3 regions of the Rhizobium sp. PEPV16 genome follow, and region 3 is predicted to be linked to each of the others. Evidence: predicted binding sites of a transcription regulator. Region 3 holds the regulator's gene; each other region holds the start of a gene.
What was found. The regulator LexA, encoded in region 3, represses DNA repair genes until DNA is damaged. The targets are predictions, from matches to a motif close to TGTTCNNNNTGTGTTCNG.
Positions count from the first base shown of each region.

Region 1: the regulator LexA is predicted to act here: its motif matches at 4,021-4,038, upstream of FY112_RS23480 (PA0069 family radical SAM protein).
Region 2: the regulator LexA is predicted to act here: its motif matches at 3,082-3,099, upstream of FY112_RS21840 (UvrD-helicase domain-containing protein).

Region 1 is NZ_VSZV01000332.1:24,526-30,218, forward strand. It holds gene FY112_RS23455 (tetratricopeptide repeat protein) at 1-1,450, shown strand, start outside; gene FY112_RS23460 (4-(cytidine 5'-diphospho)-2-C-methyl-D-erythritol kinase) at 1,507-2,418, shown strand; gene moaB (molybdenum cofactor biosynthesis protein B) at 2,418-2,969, shown strand; gene FY112_RS23470 (hypothetical protein) at 2,985-3,320, opposite strand; gene FY112_RS23475 (glycosyltransferase family A protein) at 3,449-3,967, opposite strand; gene FY112_RS23480 (PA0069 family radical SAM protein) at 4,107-5,264, shown strand; gene FY112_RS23485 (ribonuclease HII) at 5,432-5,693, shown strand, end outside.
Region 2 is NZ_VSZV01000326.1:10,842-16,534, reverse strand. It holds gene FY112_RS21855 (YeaH/YhbH family protein) at 1-33, opposite strand, end outside; gene FY112_RS21850 (PrkA family serine protein kinase) at 46-1,989, opposite strand; gene FY112_RS21845 (VOC family protein) at 2,419-2,895, opposite strand; gene FY112_RS21840 (UvrD-helicase domain-containing protein) at 3,142-5,622, shown strand; gene FY112_RS21835 (hypothetical protein) at 5,640-5,693, opposite strand, start outside.
Region 3 is NZ_VSZV01000244.1:3,761-9,453, reverse strand. It holds gene gltA (citrate synthase) at 1-219, opposite strand, end outside; gene FY112_RS09045 (ComEC/Rec2 family competence protein) at 511-2,943, shown strand; gene lexA (transcriptional repressor LexA) at 2,924-3,643, opposite strand; gene FY112_RS09035 (VOC family protein) at 3,811-4,707, shown strand; gene kdsA (3-deoxy-8-phosphooctulonate synthase) at 4,704-5,549, shown strand; gene eno (phosphopyruvate hydratase) at 5,688-5,693, shown strand, end outside.

The DNA.
Region 1 (5,693 bases), on a different contig from region 3:
GGATGCCGTGCGCCGTGATGACTACAAATCCGCCGAGGCCATCCTGAAATATAAGGGGCCAAACGATCTCGACCGGATGATGAACGATCTGCTGCTCGCCTGGGCCCGCGTCGGCGCCGGCCGCGGCAAGGAAGCGCTCACGATGGTCGAGAAGATGAAGGGGCCGGACTGGTTCCGCATCTTCCAGAATTACAATGCCGGCGCGATCGCCATCGCCATCGGCGACGTGAAATCCGCCCGAAAGCATCTGAACGATGCCGTGCTCGACAAGGAGGGAGGCGCAACGGCGCCCGACACCTTCATGCGCGCCGTGATGGCGCTTGCACGCCTCGAAGCAGCACAAGGCAATAAACAGAAGGCGCTCGACGCCGTTTCCGTCGGCGACAACCTATTGCCGAACTATGCGCCGCTGAACGCGCTGCGCGACAGTATCGAAAAGAACGAGAAGCAGGAGCAGCAGGTCAAGACGGCCGAAGAAGGTGCCGCCGGCGTGCTCTTCTCGGTCGGCGGCGCGCTAAACCGCGACGGCGCCGAGGACATCGTCTCGCTTTACCTGCAGACGGCCAAGGCCCTCGACCCGAACAGCGCCGATACGCTGGTGCTGCTCGGCGGCATTGCCGAGAAGCAGAACCAGATGAACCGCGCCATCACGCTCTACAAGAAAGTGCCGGAGAATTCGCCGATGCGGCGTATCTCCGAGCTGCAGCTCGGCCTGGCCCTTGCCCAAGGCGGTAAGGTCGACGAGGCCCGCAAGCACCTGCAGGCGCTGATCGCCTCCGATCCGAAGGACATCCGCAGTTACCTGGCCTATGGCAGCGTGCTCTCCGACGCCAAGGACTACCAGGCGATGGCCGCCAATTATGACAAGGCCGTCGAAGTCATCGGCCCCATCCCCGGCCGGGCCAACTGGAGCGTCTTCTTCCAGCGCGGCATTGCCTATGAGCGGCTGAAGAAGTGGGACCAGGCGGAACCGAACTTCCGCAAGGCGCTGGAGCTCAATCCCGACCAGCCGCAGGTGTTGAACTATCTCGGCTATTCCTGGATCGACATGAACCGGAACCTCGACGAAGGTCTCGGCATGATCAAGAAGGCCGTCGATCTTCGCCCTGACGACGGCTACATCATCGATTCGCTTGGCTGGGCCTATTTCCGCCTCAACCGCTTCGAAGATGCCGTCGACGAGTTGGAGCGGGCGGCACAGATCAAGGCCGGCGACGCAACGATCAACGACCATCTCGGCGATGCCTACTGGCGCGTCGGGCGTAAGCTCGAGGCCGTCTACCAGTGGAACCGGGCGCTCGCCTCCGAGCCCGAAGCTGCCGAGATCCCGAAGATCAAGGACAAGGTCGCCAACGGCCTGCCTCCCGTCAGCGACGATGCCAAGGCAGCCGACAAGAAGCAGCCGGATCCGGCGCCCGTCATCCCGCCGCCGGTCGACAAAAAATCCTGACGGGCAGGAGGCATGCCTGAAAGGACTTGGCCGGATACAGGTCAAAGAAATAGAGCATGATGTCGTCCGAAAACCGCTCACACTTTTCGGCATCATGCACTAGCGTTTCCGAGGAGGCGCGCGCGAAAATCAACCTGGCCCTGCATGTGACGGGCCAGCGGCCGGACGGCTATCATCTGCTCGATATGCTGGTGACCTTCGCAGATCATGGCGACCGGCTGGACTTCATGCGGTCGCCGGCCGATGCATTCACCCTGTCGGGCCGTTTCGGCGAGATACTTGCCGGCGACAGCGGCACCAACCTGGTGCTGAAGGCCCGCGACCTCCTGCGCGAGGCGATCGGTCCCCTCGCCTTTCCCGTCCGCATTCATCTCGAAAAGAACCTGCCGGTTGCCTCCGGCATCGGCGGCGGCTCGGCCGATGCCGCCGCGACGCTGCGCGGGCTGATGCGGCTCTGGGGCACGACATTATCGGCGGAGACGCTTGCCGCGCTGGCGCTGAAGCTCGGCGCCGACGTGCCGATGTGCCTGGAGAGCCGGCCGCTGATTGCCCGCGGCATCGGCGAAAAGATCGAAGCTGTGCCTGATCTGCCGGCCTTTGCCATGGTGCTCGCCAATCCGCTGAAGGGCGTCTCGACGCCTGAGGTTTTCCGCCGGCTGGCGACAAAGAACAATCCGGCCCTGAGCCTGGCACCGAGCCCGCCTCAGACTGCCGACTGGCTCGCGGCGATTGCTGCTGCCCGCAACGACCTGGAGCCGCCGGCGCGCGAACTCGTGCCCGAGATTTCGGAGATCTCGGCGATGCTGCAAGCTCACGGCGCCCTTTTGACCCGCATGTCCGGTTCCGGCGCCACCTGTTTCGGCATCTTTGCGAGCATGACTGTTGCCGAAGATGCGGCGGCAGCTCTTCACGACGAGCGCCCTGGCTGGTATTTCCAGGCGACGGAAACGGCTTCGGTAGGCGCATGATGGCAGGTCTGGACGAAAAGCGGCCCTTCATCGCGGTCGGCATTGCGGTTCTCACGATCTCGGATACCCGCACGCCGGAGACGGACAAGTCAGGCGACACGCTGGCGGCGCGGATCACCGAGGCAGGTCACAGGCTGGTCGACCGGGGGATCGTGCCCGATGATCGCCAAAAGATTGCCGCACGGGTGAAGGCCTGGACTGAGAGAGAAGACATAGACGTCGTCATCACCACGGGCGGCACCGGCTTTACCGGTCGCGATGTGACGCCCGAAGCGCTGGAACCTTTGTTCGAAAAGCGGATGGACGGCTTTTCCGCCATCTTCCACCGGATCTCCTACGAGAAGATCGGCACGGCGACGATCCAGTCGCGCGCCACGGCAGGTGTTGCCAACGCCACCTTCATCTTCGTGCTGCCGGGTTCGCCCGGCGCCTGCCGGGATGCCTGGGACGGCATTTTGAAAGGACAGCTCGACTATCGCAGCGTGCCGTGCAATTTCGTCGAGATCATGCCGCGTCTGGACGAGCACCTGAAACGCGGCGCGACCAAATAGACCGATGTGCCTGCGCTATGTCGCAAGGCCTGGCAGGACGGGCATCGTGTCCCAGCTGTCACCCGACAGCAGGACGCAGCTTATGCCGTGAACATCCGTGACGATGAGTGTCCAGGTGCCGCTTTCGGCGGCATAGACCTCAAGAACGGCGTTCTGGTTGATCAGTCCGACTGCCGTGAGCTTTTCGGCGAAATTCTTGTCCAGGAAATTGACGATTTCGGGTCGGCCTGCGCAACTGCGCATCATCTGCGATGCTGCCGAATGCGGATGCGCGATCACCAATGTCGGCAATATGACGGCCATGAGGCCGTAGATCATACCGCGTACGCCGTAGATCCTACCGCGCGCCATGACGCACCTCCTTTCGCCGGGAACCCGGCAGAAGAGGAGATTGTCGCTGACCTGTTCTGCCGTTCACCGGCATTCCATGGCCATTCCGTTGCGGGCGCCATCTTTTGCTCATCGAGAGGGTTGCGGCCCTATCGCGCAGCGCGGGCGACCCAGGACGGAATCAGTTCGCTCGCGAGCTTGCGCGGCTTCTGGCCCTTGACGAATTCGGTCAGCCGCATGCCGCTTTTGGCAATGGCGAGCGCCTGCTTCTTCGGCAGGAGAAAGCCCAGTTCCAGCGGCGGCACGGCTCGGCCGACACGCTGGAAAAACGGGCGCCGGTAGCCGCGCGACGCGGTGAAGCGCGCCGGCAGCTTGTTCAGCGCGACATATTCGGCGATCTCATCGATCCAGCCGGCCTGGGGTCTGGCGCCCGGCTCGACGAAGAGCAGCCATTCGCCGCGCGCTGCGCGGACGATGTCCTTGATATCCCATTGCGAATGGAAGCGGCAGCCGGCGGCGTCGGCCACCCGCGAGGTGCCGTCGCGCGAGCCGTGATCGAGCACGACCACATCGCTCACCAGCCCCTCCACCGCGCCTGCCACCAGTACCGATAAAGTCTGTGCCAGTTCAGATTCCTGATCCTGACATTCGAGAACAACCGTCAACATTGACTATTTATAATGCGCCGCACAAATTTTTGCCAGCGCCGTTTTCCTCATTTTGTTCTTGCATTGTTCTCATTTTGCGGATAGGAATTTAATCAGCAAAACGGGCGAAGGCGATGGCTTTCCGCCGCGGGAGAATCCGATGAGAGAGCAGTCCCTGGCAGGGCAGGCCGCATTCGCGCCTGCCAATACGGCAGATATTGCCGATGCGATGATCGTGTCCTCCGGCCTGAGAGTCGAGGTCGACCGGCGGCGCGGACGTGGGGCGGGACTGAACCCGACAGGTCGGTTCGAGCCGCTGCAGCGGGAGACCGTCGACGATGGCTGGCAGACCTGGGAAGAGCTGCCGCCATTCAAGACGGAAGTGCAGGTCGAGAAGCCGCGCACGGCCATCACCCGCAACGAATCGCCGGACCTTTCCTTCGACCGCTCGATCAATCCCTATCGCGGCTGCGAGCACGGATGCATCTATTGTTTCGCCCGGCCGACACACGCCTATATGGGGCTTTCCGCAGGGCTCGATTTCGAGACGAAGCTCTTTGCCAAGCCCGATGCGGTAAAACTGCTGGAGCGGGAGCTCGCCAAGCCGGGCTACAAGGTGCGGGTGATCGCAATCGGCACCAATACCGATCCCTATCAGCCGATCGAGAAGGAATGGCGCATCATGCGCGGCATTCTGGAGGTGTTGAACAAGGCGAACCATCCGGTATCGATCGTCACCAAGTCGGCGATGATCCTGCGTGATCTCGACATTCTGCAGGAGATGGCAGCTAAGAACCTGGTGCGCGTCGGCATCTCGGTGACCACGCTGGATCGCAAGCTTGCCCGGACGATGGAGCCGCGTGCCGCCACACCGCCGCGGCGGCTGGAGACGATCCGCACCCTTGCCGAAGCAGGCATCCAGACGGCAGTCATGGCCGCCCCGCTCATCCCGGCGCTGAACGACCACGAGCTGGAGCGCATCCTCGAATCGGCAAAGGCTGCGGGCGCTGCCGAGGCGAGTTATGTCATCCTCAGACTGCCGCTCGAGGTCAGCCCGCTGTTTCGAGACTGGCTGCTGCAGCATTATCCCGATCGCTACCGGCATGTGATGTCGCTGGTACGCTCGATGCGCGGCGGCAAGGATTACGATGCCGAATTCGGCAAGCGCATGAAGGGCGCCGGTCCCTATGCCTGGCAGATCGCCCGGCGCTTTGAAATGGCCGCCAGACGTTTCGAGCTGACGCGACGTAGTGTGCCGCTGCGCGATGACCTGTTCGTACCGCCTGATGGCAGCGGCGTGCAATTGTCGCTTCTTTGATTTTTAAGCTTGCGTTTCGGCATCTCGACAAAACCGCCCTGTTTTCGAGCACCGAGCGCAATTCCCGCGGATGGCCCTGACCGCCACCATCCGCCGGACCGGTCCCCGGCCGCCGCCCTGATCCGGGGACTTGCGGGAAATCGGGTTGGCGTGCGAGGTTCAGCCGCATGAAACCTCGCACGCCACCCGATTCTCCCCTGCTTTTCGACACGGCTCCACTCGTGCCGGATTTCCGACTGGAACTCAAAGCCCGCAAGGCCGGCCACTGGCCGGTCGCCGGTGCCGACGAGGCTGGCCGCGGCCCGCTGGCGGGACCCGTCGTGGCGGCCGCCGTCATTCTCGATCCGAAGCGCATCCCTGAGGGGCTGAACGATTCCAAGCAGCTTTCGGCGCAACGGCGCGAGGAACTGTTCGTGCAGATTCTGGCGA
Region 2 (5,693 bases), on a different contig from region 3:
GCGCGGATTTAGCCGACGGTCGACAATGTGCATATTGGCTCCACATTAACTTGCCTGTTTGACGCGCATGTACCATTCGACGAGGCGCCGAACCTGCCTCTCCGTGTAACCCCGCGCGGCCATGCGCGAGACGAATTCGCTGTGCTTCTTTTCCGTTTCGGAATCCTTCTTCGATCCGAAGGAAATGACCGGCAAAAGATCTTCGACCTGCGAGAACATTCGCTTTTCGATGACTTCCCGGATTTTCTCGTAGCTCGTCCATGACGGATTCTTTCCGCCGTTGGCTGCCCGCGATCTCAAGCAGAACTTGACGATTTCGTTGCGGAAATCCTTCGGATTGGCGATCCCCGCCGGCTTTTCGATTTTCGTCAGTTCCTGGTTGAGGAGCTCGCGGTCGAGAAGCTGGCCGGTATCGGGATCCTTGAAGTCCACGTCTTCGATCCAGGCATCGGCATAGTCCACGTAGCGGTCGAACAGATTCTGTCCGTAATCCGCATAGGACTCAAGATAGGCCTTCTGAATCTCATTGCCAATGAACTCTGCGTAACGCGGCGCAAGATCGGCCTTGATGAATTCCAGATATCGCTTCTCGACATCGTCGGAAAACTGCTCGCGGCGGATCGACTGCTCCAGCACATACATCAGATGAACGGGATCGGCGCCGATATCCGTGGTGTCGTGATTGAAAGTGGAGGCGAGCACCTTGAAGGCGAAGCGGGTCGATATGCCGTCCATGCCCTCGTCGATGCCGGCAGCGTCCCGATATTCCTGGACACTGCGGGCCCGCGGATCCGTCTCCTTCAGGCTTTCACCGTCATAGGTGCGCATCTTCGAGAAGTATGTCGAATTCTCATGCTTGCGCAGGCGTGAAAGCACGGAGAAGCGGGCCAGCATTTCGAGCGTTGCCGGGGCGCATGGCGCATCGGCGAGTTCCGATCCCTCGATCAGCTTCTCGTAAATCTTCTGCTCCTCCGTCACGCGCAGGCAGTAGGGCACCTTGATCACGCAAATACGGTCGATGAACGCTTCGTTGTTCTTGTTGGCCTTGAAGGTCTGCCATTCCGCCTCGTTCGAATGCGCAAGGACGATGCCGGAGAAGGGTATGGCGCCAATATTCTCGGAGCCGATATAGTTCCCCTCCTGCGTCGCCGTCAGCAGCGGATGCAGCATCTTGATCGGCGCCTTGAACATTTCGACGAATTCGAGCACGCCCTGATTGGCGCGGTTGAGGCCGCCCGAATAGCTGTAGGCATCGGGATCGTTCTGGGAATAGGTCTCCAGCTTTCGGATGTCGACCTTGCCGACCAGCGACGAGATATCCTGATTGTTCTCATCTCCAGGCTCGGTCTTGGCGATGGCGATCTGGCGCAACCGCGAAGGCTGTACTCTGACGACGCGGAAGCGGGAAATATCGCCTCCGAAGTCGTCGAGCCGCTTTAGGCACCACGGGCTCATCAGTCCGCTCAGGCGCCGCAGGGGAATGCCGTATTGCTCCTGCAGGAGCGATCCCATTGTGTCCGGGTCGAAGAGGTTGAGCGGACTTTCGAAAACGGGGCTGACCTCGTCACCGGCCTTCAGCACGTAGATCGGATGAACCTCCATCAGCAGCTTCAGCCGCTCCGCCAGCGATGACTTGCCGCCGCCGACCGGGCCGAGCAGATAGAGGATCTGCTTGCGCTCCTCGAGCCCCTGCGCCGCGTGCCGGAAGAAGGAAACGATGCGTTCGATTGTCTCTTCCATGCCGTGGAAGCCGGCAAAGGCCGGATAGATCCGAATGGTCCGGTTCATGAAGATCCGGCCGAGGCGGGTGTCCCTGGCGGTGTCGACCATCTGCGGCTCGCCTATCGCGGCGAGCAGGCGCTCGGTCGCATTGGCATAGGCAAGCGGTTCCTTTTTGCAAAGATCGAGATACTCCGAGATCGACATATCGGTCTCGCGACGCGCATCATAACTGCGGGTGAACGCATCAAATACGGATTCGCTCAGCATGGGCCCTCCATTCAAGGTTAATGCCACAGGCTTCAGGTGTCCTTATAACCATCGAGATGGCCATGACGTTCCTGAGAATCAATAGTTTCGTCGGTTATTCCACGCTCACCGGCCGTTTCTAGCAATGCACGAAATTGTGCATCCACCGGTTCTTTAATTACTGTACGAAACTGTCGGTCAGTATAGTTGAGAAAAACGCCATCGCGGTATCAGCACATTTCACGACGTGACAGAAAGATGAAAAAGGTGTGCAATGTCGCCCGTGATTCGATCTCGAAAATCAGCGATTGGCAGGCGGCGAGCCCGCTTCGATCGGTGAATATCGATGTGCGACGGACCATATGACGCTCGAAAATTTGGGATATTCTTAGAGAAATGGGCGCATGACGATCATGCGCCGGATATTGCTATCATGTCTCCGCAGGCCTCTCAGCCGTTGAACGCATCCTGGAGCGCAGCGACATCGATTTTGACCATGCCGAGCATCACTTCGGTTACGCGCTTGGCCCGCTCGCGATTGCTGTCGGCGATCATCTCGGAAAGCACGCGCGGCACGATCTGCCAGGAAAGGCCCCAGCGGTCCTTCAGCCAGCCGCACGCCTCCGGCGTGCCGCCATTGGCGAGGAATGCCTCCCATATCCGATCGATCTCGGCTTGGTTTTCCACGAGAATCGCAATCGAGAAGGAATGGTTGAAACTATCGAGCGGGCCGGCCTTCATGGCCAGGAAGGCCTGGTCGGCGAGCGTGAACTCGATCAGCTCGACGCTGCCGGGAGGCCCGCTCGGCGTTTCCGCCGGCAATATGGTGGTGCGGCCGATCCTGGAGTCCGGGATAACAGACACGTAGAATTCGACGGCTTCGCGCGCTTCCTCGGCGAACCAGAGATTTGAAACGACCTTCGGCATGAAACGGCCTCCTTGTTGATGGGTGTTGATCCGGACTGCTGTCCGATGACCCAAGGACGCCCCACCGGCACCAGTTCCGACACGCCGCGATCGAAATTTTAGCTCCGCCCGCCCGCATGGCGACCACAGCCGGGCTCGGCCGCGGCATTGCCGCCCGCAACATACCGCTTGGAATAGCGCCGGCTCGGGAATGAAAGCAGAACATCTTTTCTGGTCTTTCCTTCCCGAATCACTACATTACGCGCCATGAGCAATAGTTTCGACGATATGCCCTTCTTCGACGAAGAGCCGGGCGAGATGGCGCGCAAGCCGCAGCCGCCTGCCACGCCCGCCGAAAGGGCGCCCGCCGCCGGTGGCGGTATCGCCGCCCGCGCCATGGCGGCTCGCGACGGCGGCAAGCGGCCGGATTATCTCGCCGGGCTGAACCCCGAGCAGACCGAAGCCGTCGAAACGTTGGAAGGCCCGGTCCTCGTGCTCGCCGGCGCCGGCACCGGCAAGACCCGTGTACTGACGACCCGCATCGCCCATATCCTCAATACCGGCCGCGCCTTCCCCTCGCAGATCCTCGCCGTCACCTTCACCAACAAGGCGGCCCGCGAGATGAAGGAGCGTATCGCGTTGCTGGTCGGTGGCGCCGTCGAAGGCATGCCCTGGCTCGGCACCTTCCATTCGATCGGCGTCAAACTTCTGCGCCGCCACGGCGAGCTTGTCGGCCTGCGCTCCGATTTCACCATTCTCGATACTGACGACGTCGTCCGCCTGATCAAGCAGATCATCCAGGCCGAAGGCCTCGACGATAAACGCTGGCCGGCCAAGCAGTTCGCCGGCATGATCGACACCTGGAAGAACAAAGGCCTCGGCCCCGCCGATATCCCCGAAGGCGACGCCCGCGCCTTTGCCAATGGCCGCGGCCGCGATCTCTATTTTGCCTATCAGGCGCGCTTGACGACGCTGAACGCCTGCGACTTCGGCGACCTGCTGATGCATCCGATCGCGATCTTCCGCAAGAACCCGGATCTCTTGAAGGAATATCACGGCCGCTTCCGCTATATCCTCGTCGACGAGTATCAGGATACTAACACGGCCCAGTACATGTGGCTCAGGCTTCTCGCCCAGCGCCCCAAGGGCGAGCCGCAGAACGTCTGCTGCGTCGGCGACGACGATCAGTCGATCTATGGCTGGCGCGGCGCGGAGGTCGACAATATCCTGCGCTTCGAAAAGGATTTCCCCGGCGCCAAGGTGATCAAGCTCGAGCGCAACTACCGCTCGACCGAACATATCCTCGGGGCCGCCGCCCATCTGATCGCCCATAATGAGGGCCGCCTCGGCAAGACGCTGTTCACCGACCGCTCCGATCCGAACGACGTCAAGGTGCAGGTCCATGCCTCCTGGGATTCGGAGGAGGAAGCCCGCGCCATCGGCGAGGAGATCGAGCAGCTCCAGCGCGGCAAGCATCTCTTGAACGACATGGCGATCCTCGTGCGCGCCTCCTTCCAGATGCGCGAATTCGAAGACCGCTTCGTCACCCTCGGCCTCAACTATCGCGTCATCGGCGGCCCGCGCTTCTATGAGCGCCTCGAAATCCGCGATGCCATGGCCTATTTCCGCCTGGTTGCTCAAGCCTCTGACGACCTCGCTTTCGAACGCATCATCAACACCCCGAAGCGCGGCCTCGGCGACACGACGGTGCGGGCGCTGCACGACTATGCCCGTGCCCGGGATATCCCGATGCTTGCGGCAGCAGTCGACATCATCGAGACGGACGAGCTGAAGCCGAAGGCGCGAAAAGCCCTCTTCGACGTGATTCAATCTTTCCGCCGATGGCAGGAACTGCTTGAAAACACGCCGCATACCGAACTTGCCGAGCAGATCCTCGAAGAGTCCGGCTATACCGACATGTGGAAGAACGACAAGAGCGCTGAAGCCCCCGGCCGCCTCGAAAACCTCAAGGAACTGATCCGCTCGATGGAAAGCTTCGAGTCGATGCGCGGCTTCCTCGAACACGTCTCCCTGGTGATGGATGCCGAGACCAACGAGAACCTCGACGCCGTCTCGATCATGACGCTGCACTCGGCCAAGGGCCTGGAATTCGACACCGTCTTCCTGCCAGGCTGGGAGGAAGGCCTCTTCCCGCACCAGCGCTCGCTGGATGAGAGCGGCCGCGCCGGCCTGGAGGAGGAACGCCGCCTCGCCTATGTCGGCATCACCCGCGCCAAGCACCGCTGCCACATCTGGTTCGTCTCCAACCGCCGCATCCATGGCCTCTGGCAATCGACCCTGCCCTCACGTTTCCTCGACGAACTGCCGGAAACCCATGTCGAGGTCGCCGAAATGGAGCAGAGCTACGGCGGGTATGGCCGCGGCGGCTACGGCCAGTCCCGCTTCGACAAGGCCGAACCCTTCGCCAACTCCTATTCCACTCCCGGCTGGAAACGCGCCCAGGCCAACAAGACCGACGCCACACGCGACAATTGGGGCACCCGCTCCGGCCACGCCGTCGAACGCATCGGCTATGGCGAAAGCGGCCCGAAGGGGCGCACCATCGAAGGCGAGCTGGTGGCGAAATCGACCTCGTCGGAACCGTCGAGATTCACCCTCGGCGATCGCGTGTTCCACCTGAAATTCGGCAACGGCAACATCACTGGCATCGAAGGCAACAAGCTGACGATCGAGTTCGACCGGGCGGGACAGAAGCGGGTGCTGGACGGATTTGTCGAGCGCGTGTGACCTCGCGTCAGCAGCGCTCACCCAAGCATCCGCATCCTTCCAAGCCCGAGAATATCGTTGACAAGCGCAAC
Region 3 (5,693 bases):
CGGATAGCCGCGATGCAGCAGGACGCCTTCGTCGCCGTCGATGTAGGTGATTTTCGATTCACAGGATGCGGTCGAGGTAAAACCCGGATCGTAGGTGAAGGAAGCCGTGTTCTTATACAGGGCACCGATATCGATAACGCTCGGGCCGATCGTGCCGCTTTTGACAGCAAGGTCGACAGACTTGTCACCGATTTTTATTGTAGCGCTTTGATCCGTCATGCTGATCCTCCGAAATGGCGGTGGCGCCATAAAAGCGCCATAGGGGTTAAGCGTCCTCACCGATAGCTATATGATCGCGAGGCTAATGCCAAGTTACCGTGACGGCATTTTGTGCATTGCGGTATCATCTTTTAGGCACTGCAGCGATGAGCCGCACGCATATCGGAAGCCGATGATTCGACTGGTCTTTTGGCGCTCGCGATTTTCCCTCATATTTCAATCGATTATTCTTGCCGGATTTGATTGGAGGTTGCATTCTGGCCGCCTTCGCAGCCGGGCTTGGGCGGTTTCATGCAGGAGTTAACGACAGTCGAATTGCGGCCGGAAGCAGGCGAAGGTGCTGCCGACTCCTCCCGTTTTTCACCACCTGTCGTGGTGCCGCGACCGACACGGACGCAGTCGGCGACACCATTGCGCCACCGGCTGCCGGCCGCAGCTTCGCAATTGCTGCGGGCCGGCATGCGCATGCTGGGCGAGGAGGCGGACCATGGGCGCCTGCTGCTGTTCTCGCCGGTCTTCCTCGGCGCCGGGTCAGCCGTCTGGTTTCTCGCGGCATCGGATTTTCCTCTCGTTGCATCGCTGCTCTGCCTGTTGGCGCTGACCGTGGCGGTTCTCATCGCCAGCCGCGGCCGGGCGGCGGTGCGGGCAACGCTGCTGGCGCTTGCGCTCGTGGCCTGCGGCATGGTCTCTGCGCAGCTCGAGAGCTGGCGGATTTCCACTATGATCCTCGATTCCGCCGTGACGACGACGGTGACCGGCCGCGTCGAGCGGCGCGAAGGCGATGGTCGCGGGCGGTGGCGCTACATTCTTGCCGTCACCGGCACTGAGGCGCCACAGGTGAAGCGGCCGCCCGAACGCATAACCGTGATCGCCCGCGGCGCCGACGCGCCCTTCGAGATCGGCGACATAATCAGCGGCAGGGCGCGGCTGACGCCGCCCGCAGGCCCAGCGCTTCCCGAGCTCAACGACTTCTCCTTCAGTGCCTATTTCGACGGCATCGGCGCCAACGGTTTCTTCTACGGTGCGCCGACGAAGGTCGATGCGCAGGCAGGTCCCCAGGCTGCAAGATCGACGGCGGAAGCGCTGCTCGAAGGGCTCTACCGGCTGCGCAGCGGGATTGGCGACCGCATAAGGTCGATCCTGCCCGGCGACACCGGTGCTTTTGCCGCTGCTCTGGTGACGGATGAGCGGCGCGCCATTTCGGATACGACGACGGAGGCGCTGCGCCAGTCCGGTCTGGCTCATATCATCGCCATCTCCGGTCTCAACATGGCGCTGTCGGCCGGCATCTTCTTCGTCGGCTTCCGGATGCTGCTCAGCCTCTTTCCAGGCATCGCTGAGGCCTACCCGACGAAGAAGATCGCTGCCGCCGGCGCGCTCATCGCCGTCACCGCCTATTTCCTGATCTCCGGCTTTGCGGTCTCTGCAGAACGCGCCTTCATCATGATGGCCATCATGTTGATTGCGGTCTTCTTCGACCGGCCGTCGATCAGCCTGCGCAATGTCGCGCTCTCCGCTCTCGTCATCATTGCCATTTCGCCGTCCGAGGTCTTGGGACCGAGCTTCCAAATGTCCTTTGCCGCGACATTGGCACTGGTCTCGGGCTATCAGCTGTGGAAGGACCGGCGCGTCCGCGAAAACGCCTTTCTGAAGCTGCCGATCATCCGGCCGTTCGTTACGGTTGCCGGTTTCTTCGGCGGCGTCTTCCTGACCTCGCTGATCGGCGGTTTTTCAACCGCGCTGTTTTCGATCGAGCATTTTCATCGCCTGACCGCCTACGGCCTGCCGGCAAACCTCGCGACGATGCCGATCATCTCCTTCATCATCATGCCGGCAGGTCTGCTGGCGATGCTGCTCATGCCTTTCGGTCTGGATGTTTGGGCTTGGAAGATCGTCGGATTCGGCCTCGATTTGGTGATCGCGGTCGCAAAGACGGTGTCCGGCTGGGGTGGCAATATCGACGTCGGCCGCTTGCCCGCCTGGTATTTCGCCGTCGCCGTGGCAGGCTTTCTGCTGCTGACGCTGCTCCGCACCCGGTTGCGCCATGTCGGCACATCGATCATCGCGGTCGCAACACTCATCCTGCTGCTTCTGCCGGTTCCCCGGCCGCCGGATCTGGTGATTTCGGAGGATGGCAGTCTCGTCGCGGTCGTCGAGGCGGCGGCAATGGCTTCCAACCGTGAAAGACCGCCGGACTTCATCTTCGACCAGTGGCAGCGAGCGCTGGTCCTGCCGAGGCATGATCCGCCGAAGATGCTGGATGGTCCTGCTATCCCGCCTGAGGGAGAAGACCGCCGCGTCAGGCTTTCCCGCGATCAGCAGAACGAAGCAAGGACCGCGATGCGGACGGCCGCAGCGGGCGGTGACGCAAACCGCTTTTCCTGCGTCAAGAAGGCCTGGTGCATATCAAGGCTTGGCAATGGTCGGGTGGTAACCGTCATCGACAACGCCGCCTATCTCGGCCCGGCGTGCGACGCGGCCGATATAGTCGTGACGTCGGTCCGCCTTCGCTTCAACAATTGCCGTTCAGGTGCGACGCTCTTCACCGGTGAGACGTTGCGCAGGACCGGTTCCATCGAGTTGCGCTTCACGGACACTGGCCTGGAGGTCGCAACCGCATTCGATGTATTGTCGCGGCCATGGATGCGCCATCGTGCCTATGACTGGCGCAGCAACAGTTTTACCGAATCCGGCCTGGCCAATGTCAGTGATATCGGCGAATGAGACCGACGAGTTTACCCTGAACCTTGACACGGTCCGGCCCGAAAATCCGGGTCTCGTAAGCTGGGTTGGCCGCTTCCAGCGCGATCGAGGCGCCCTTGCGGCGGAAGCGCTTGAGTGTCGCTTCTTCGTCGTCGACGAGAGCAACGACGATGTCGCCAGGACTTGCGGTGCTGCCGTTGCGGATGATCACGGTGTCGCCGTCGAAGATGCCGGCGTCGATCATCGAATCGCCCTTGACCTCGAGCGCATAATGTTCACCGGAGCCGAGCATGTCGGCCGGAACGACGATGTCGTGGGTATTGTTCTGGATCGCCGAGATCGGCACACCGGCAGCGATTCGGCCCATGACCGGCACGGAGACCGAGTTGCCGTTGTCGGCGACGGGTTTTGCGGGAGCAGGAGTGGCAACCGGCTGCGGCTTGCCGAGGCTGCCCTCGATGACGCTCGGCGAAAAGCCGCGCCGGGGCTGAATGCTGGGGCTGTAGGCCTCCGGAAGCTTGATGACCTCGATCGCGCGGGCGCGATTCGGTAGGCGGCGAATGAAGCCTCGCTCCTCAAGCGCTGTAATCAAGCGATGAATCCCGGACTTGGAGGCGAGGTCCAGGGCATCCTTCATTTCGTCGAAAGATGGCGGAACGCCGGATTCCTTCATGCGCTCATGAATGAAAAGGAGAAGCTCCTGTTGTTTGCGCGTGAGCATCGACGTTGTGACCTCGTGATTGAAACAAATCCAGAACAGACACTATATGTTCCATATGTGTTCCGCAAGTAGCTAAATTTCCGTAAAACTTGGCGCCAACTCGTTGAGATTTTTATTTTCATTCGCCGGAGTGGGACACAAGTCTTGACGTTTCCAGGAGGGACATCATGAACGAGCATTCCGCCAAACCGCACCCGCTGGATCATGTCCTGCTGCCGGTCGTCAATATCGATCTGGCGCGCGAAAGGCTCGGCAAGCTCGGCTTCACCGTTGCCGCCGATGCGCGCCATCCCTTCGGAACGGAAAACGCCTGCGTCTTTTTTGCCGACAAGACCTATCTGGAGCCACTCGGGATTGCGAGCGTCGAGGAGAGCGAGGCATCGGCACGCCAAGGCAATGTCTTCACGGCCCGCAACCAGGCCTTTCGTTTCCGCTGCGGCGAGGAGGGGCTTTCGGGGCTGGCTTTCGGCAGCAAGGATGCCGGCACCGATCATCAGAATTTCGTCGGCAACGGATCGAGCGCCGGCGAGATGCTGCAGTTCACCCGGCCGATGACGATGCCGGACGGTTCCGAGACGATTGCGGGCTTCAAGCTGGCTTTCGCCGGCGACCTGCGCGCGCCCGATCTCCTGCTTTTCACCGTCGAGCGCGTCAATCCGCTGCCGGCCGACCGCGCCGCGCTGGAAACACACGCCAATGGCGTCACCGGCATAGTCGAGATTGCGCTTTGCACGCCGGAGCCGGCCGCCTTCGCTGCCTTCGTCAGCCTTGCCGTGGCGCAATCGGCAGTCGAAAAAACCGGTTTCGGCTTCAATATCGCGGCGTCAAATGCCAAAATCAGCCTGATGACGCCGGAAGGGCTGGATGCCTATTTCGACATCGCCGGCTCATGCGCAGATCGCGGCCTGCGCGGCCGGGCAATCCTCTTTGCTGTCGTCGATCTTGCCGTGACAGAAGCGCATTTGGCTGCTAACGGGGTGACATACACGCGCAAGAACAATCGCATTCTGGTGAAGCCCGCGCCCGGGCAGGGCACGCTCTTCGCTTTCGAGGAAACACGATGAGCACTGATACGAATTCCGAGGTCAGGATCGGCGAAGGCCAAGGCCAGGTCACCTTTTCCAATACCGGCCGCCTGTCGCTGATTGCCGGTCCCTGCCAGATGGAGAGCCGCGACCACGCCTTCATGGTTGCCGGCACGCTGAAGGAGCTTTGCGGAAAGCTCGGCATCGGCCTCGTCTACAAGAGCTCCTTCGACAAGGCGAACCGGACCTCGCTCTCGGCTGAACGCGGTATCGGGATCGAAAAGGGCATAGAGATCTTTGCCGACCTCAAGAAGGAATTCGGCTTTCCCGTCCTGACCGACATTCATACCGCCGAGCAATGCGCGGAGGTGGCAAAGATCGTCGACGTCCTGCAGATCCCGGCCTTCCTCTGCCGCCAGACCGACCTTCTCATCGCCGCCGCCAAGACCGGCCGCGTCGTCAACGTCAAGAAGGGCCAGTTCCTCGCTCCCTGGGATATGAAGAACGTCCTGAAGAAGCTCAATGCCAGCGGCAATCCGAACGTGCTGCTGTGCGAGCGCGGAGCCTCATTCGGCTACAATACGCTGGTTTCCGACATGCGTTCGCTGCCGATCATGGCAGCGATGGGCGCGCCCGTTATCTTCGATGCGACCCATTCCGTGGCGCAGCCGGGCGGGCAGGGCGAATCCTCCGGCGGTCAGCGAGAATTCGTGGAGACCCTGGCGCGCGCCGCAGTGGCTGCCGGTATTGCCGGTGTCTTCGTCGAAACCCATCAGGACCCCGACAACGCCCCTTCCGACGGCCCGAACATGGTCTATCTCAAGGACATGCCGCGGCTTCTCGAAAAGCTGCTTGCCTTCGATGCGGTCGCCAAGGCTTGACGTTCAACAGTCTGACATGATCGTGCTATAGGCCGGGAAGGCTGGTCCGAAGGCTGGAAATTGCGGCATTGTAATTTGCACGCCTTCGACTAAGACAGGTTTCGAACCGACTTATCATCCACCGAGCAGGAAGAACCCATGACT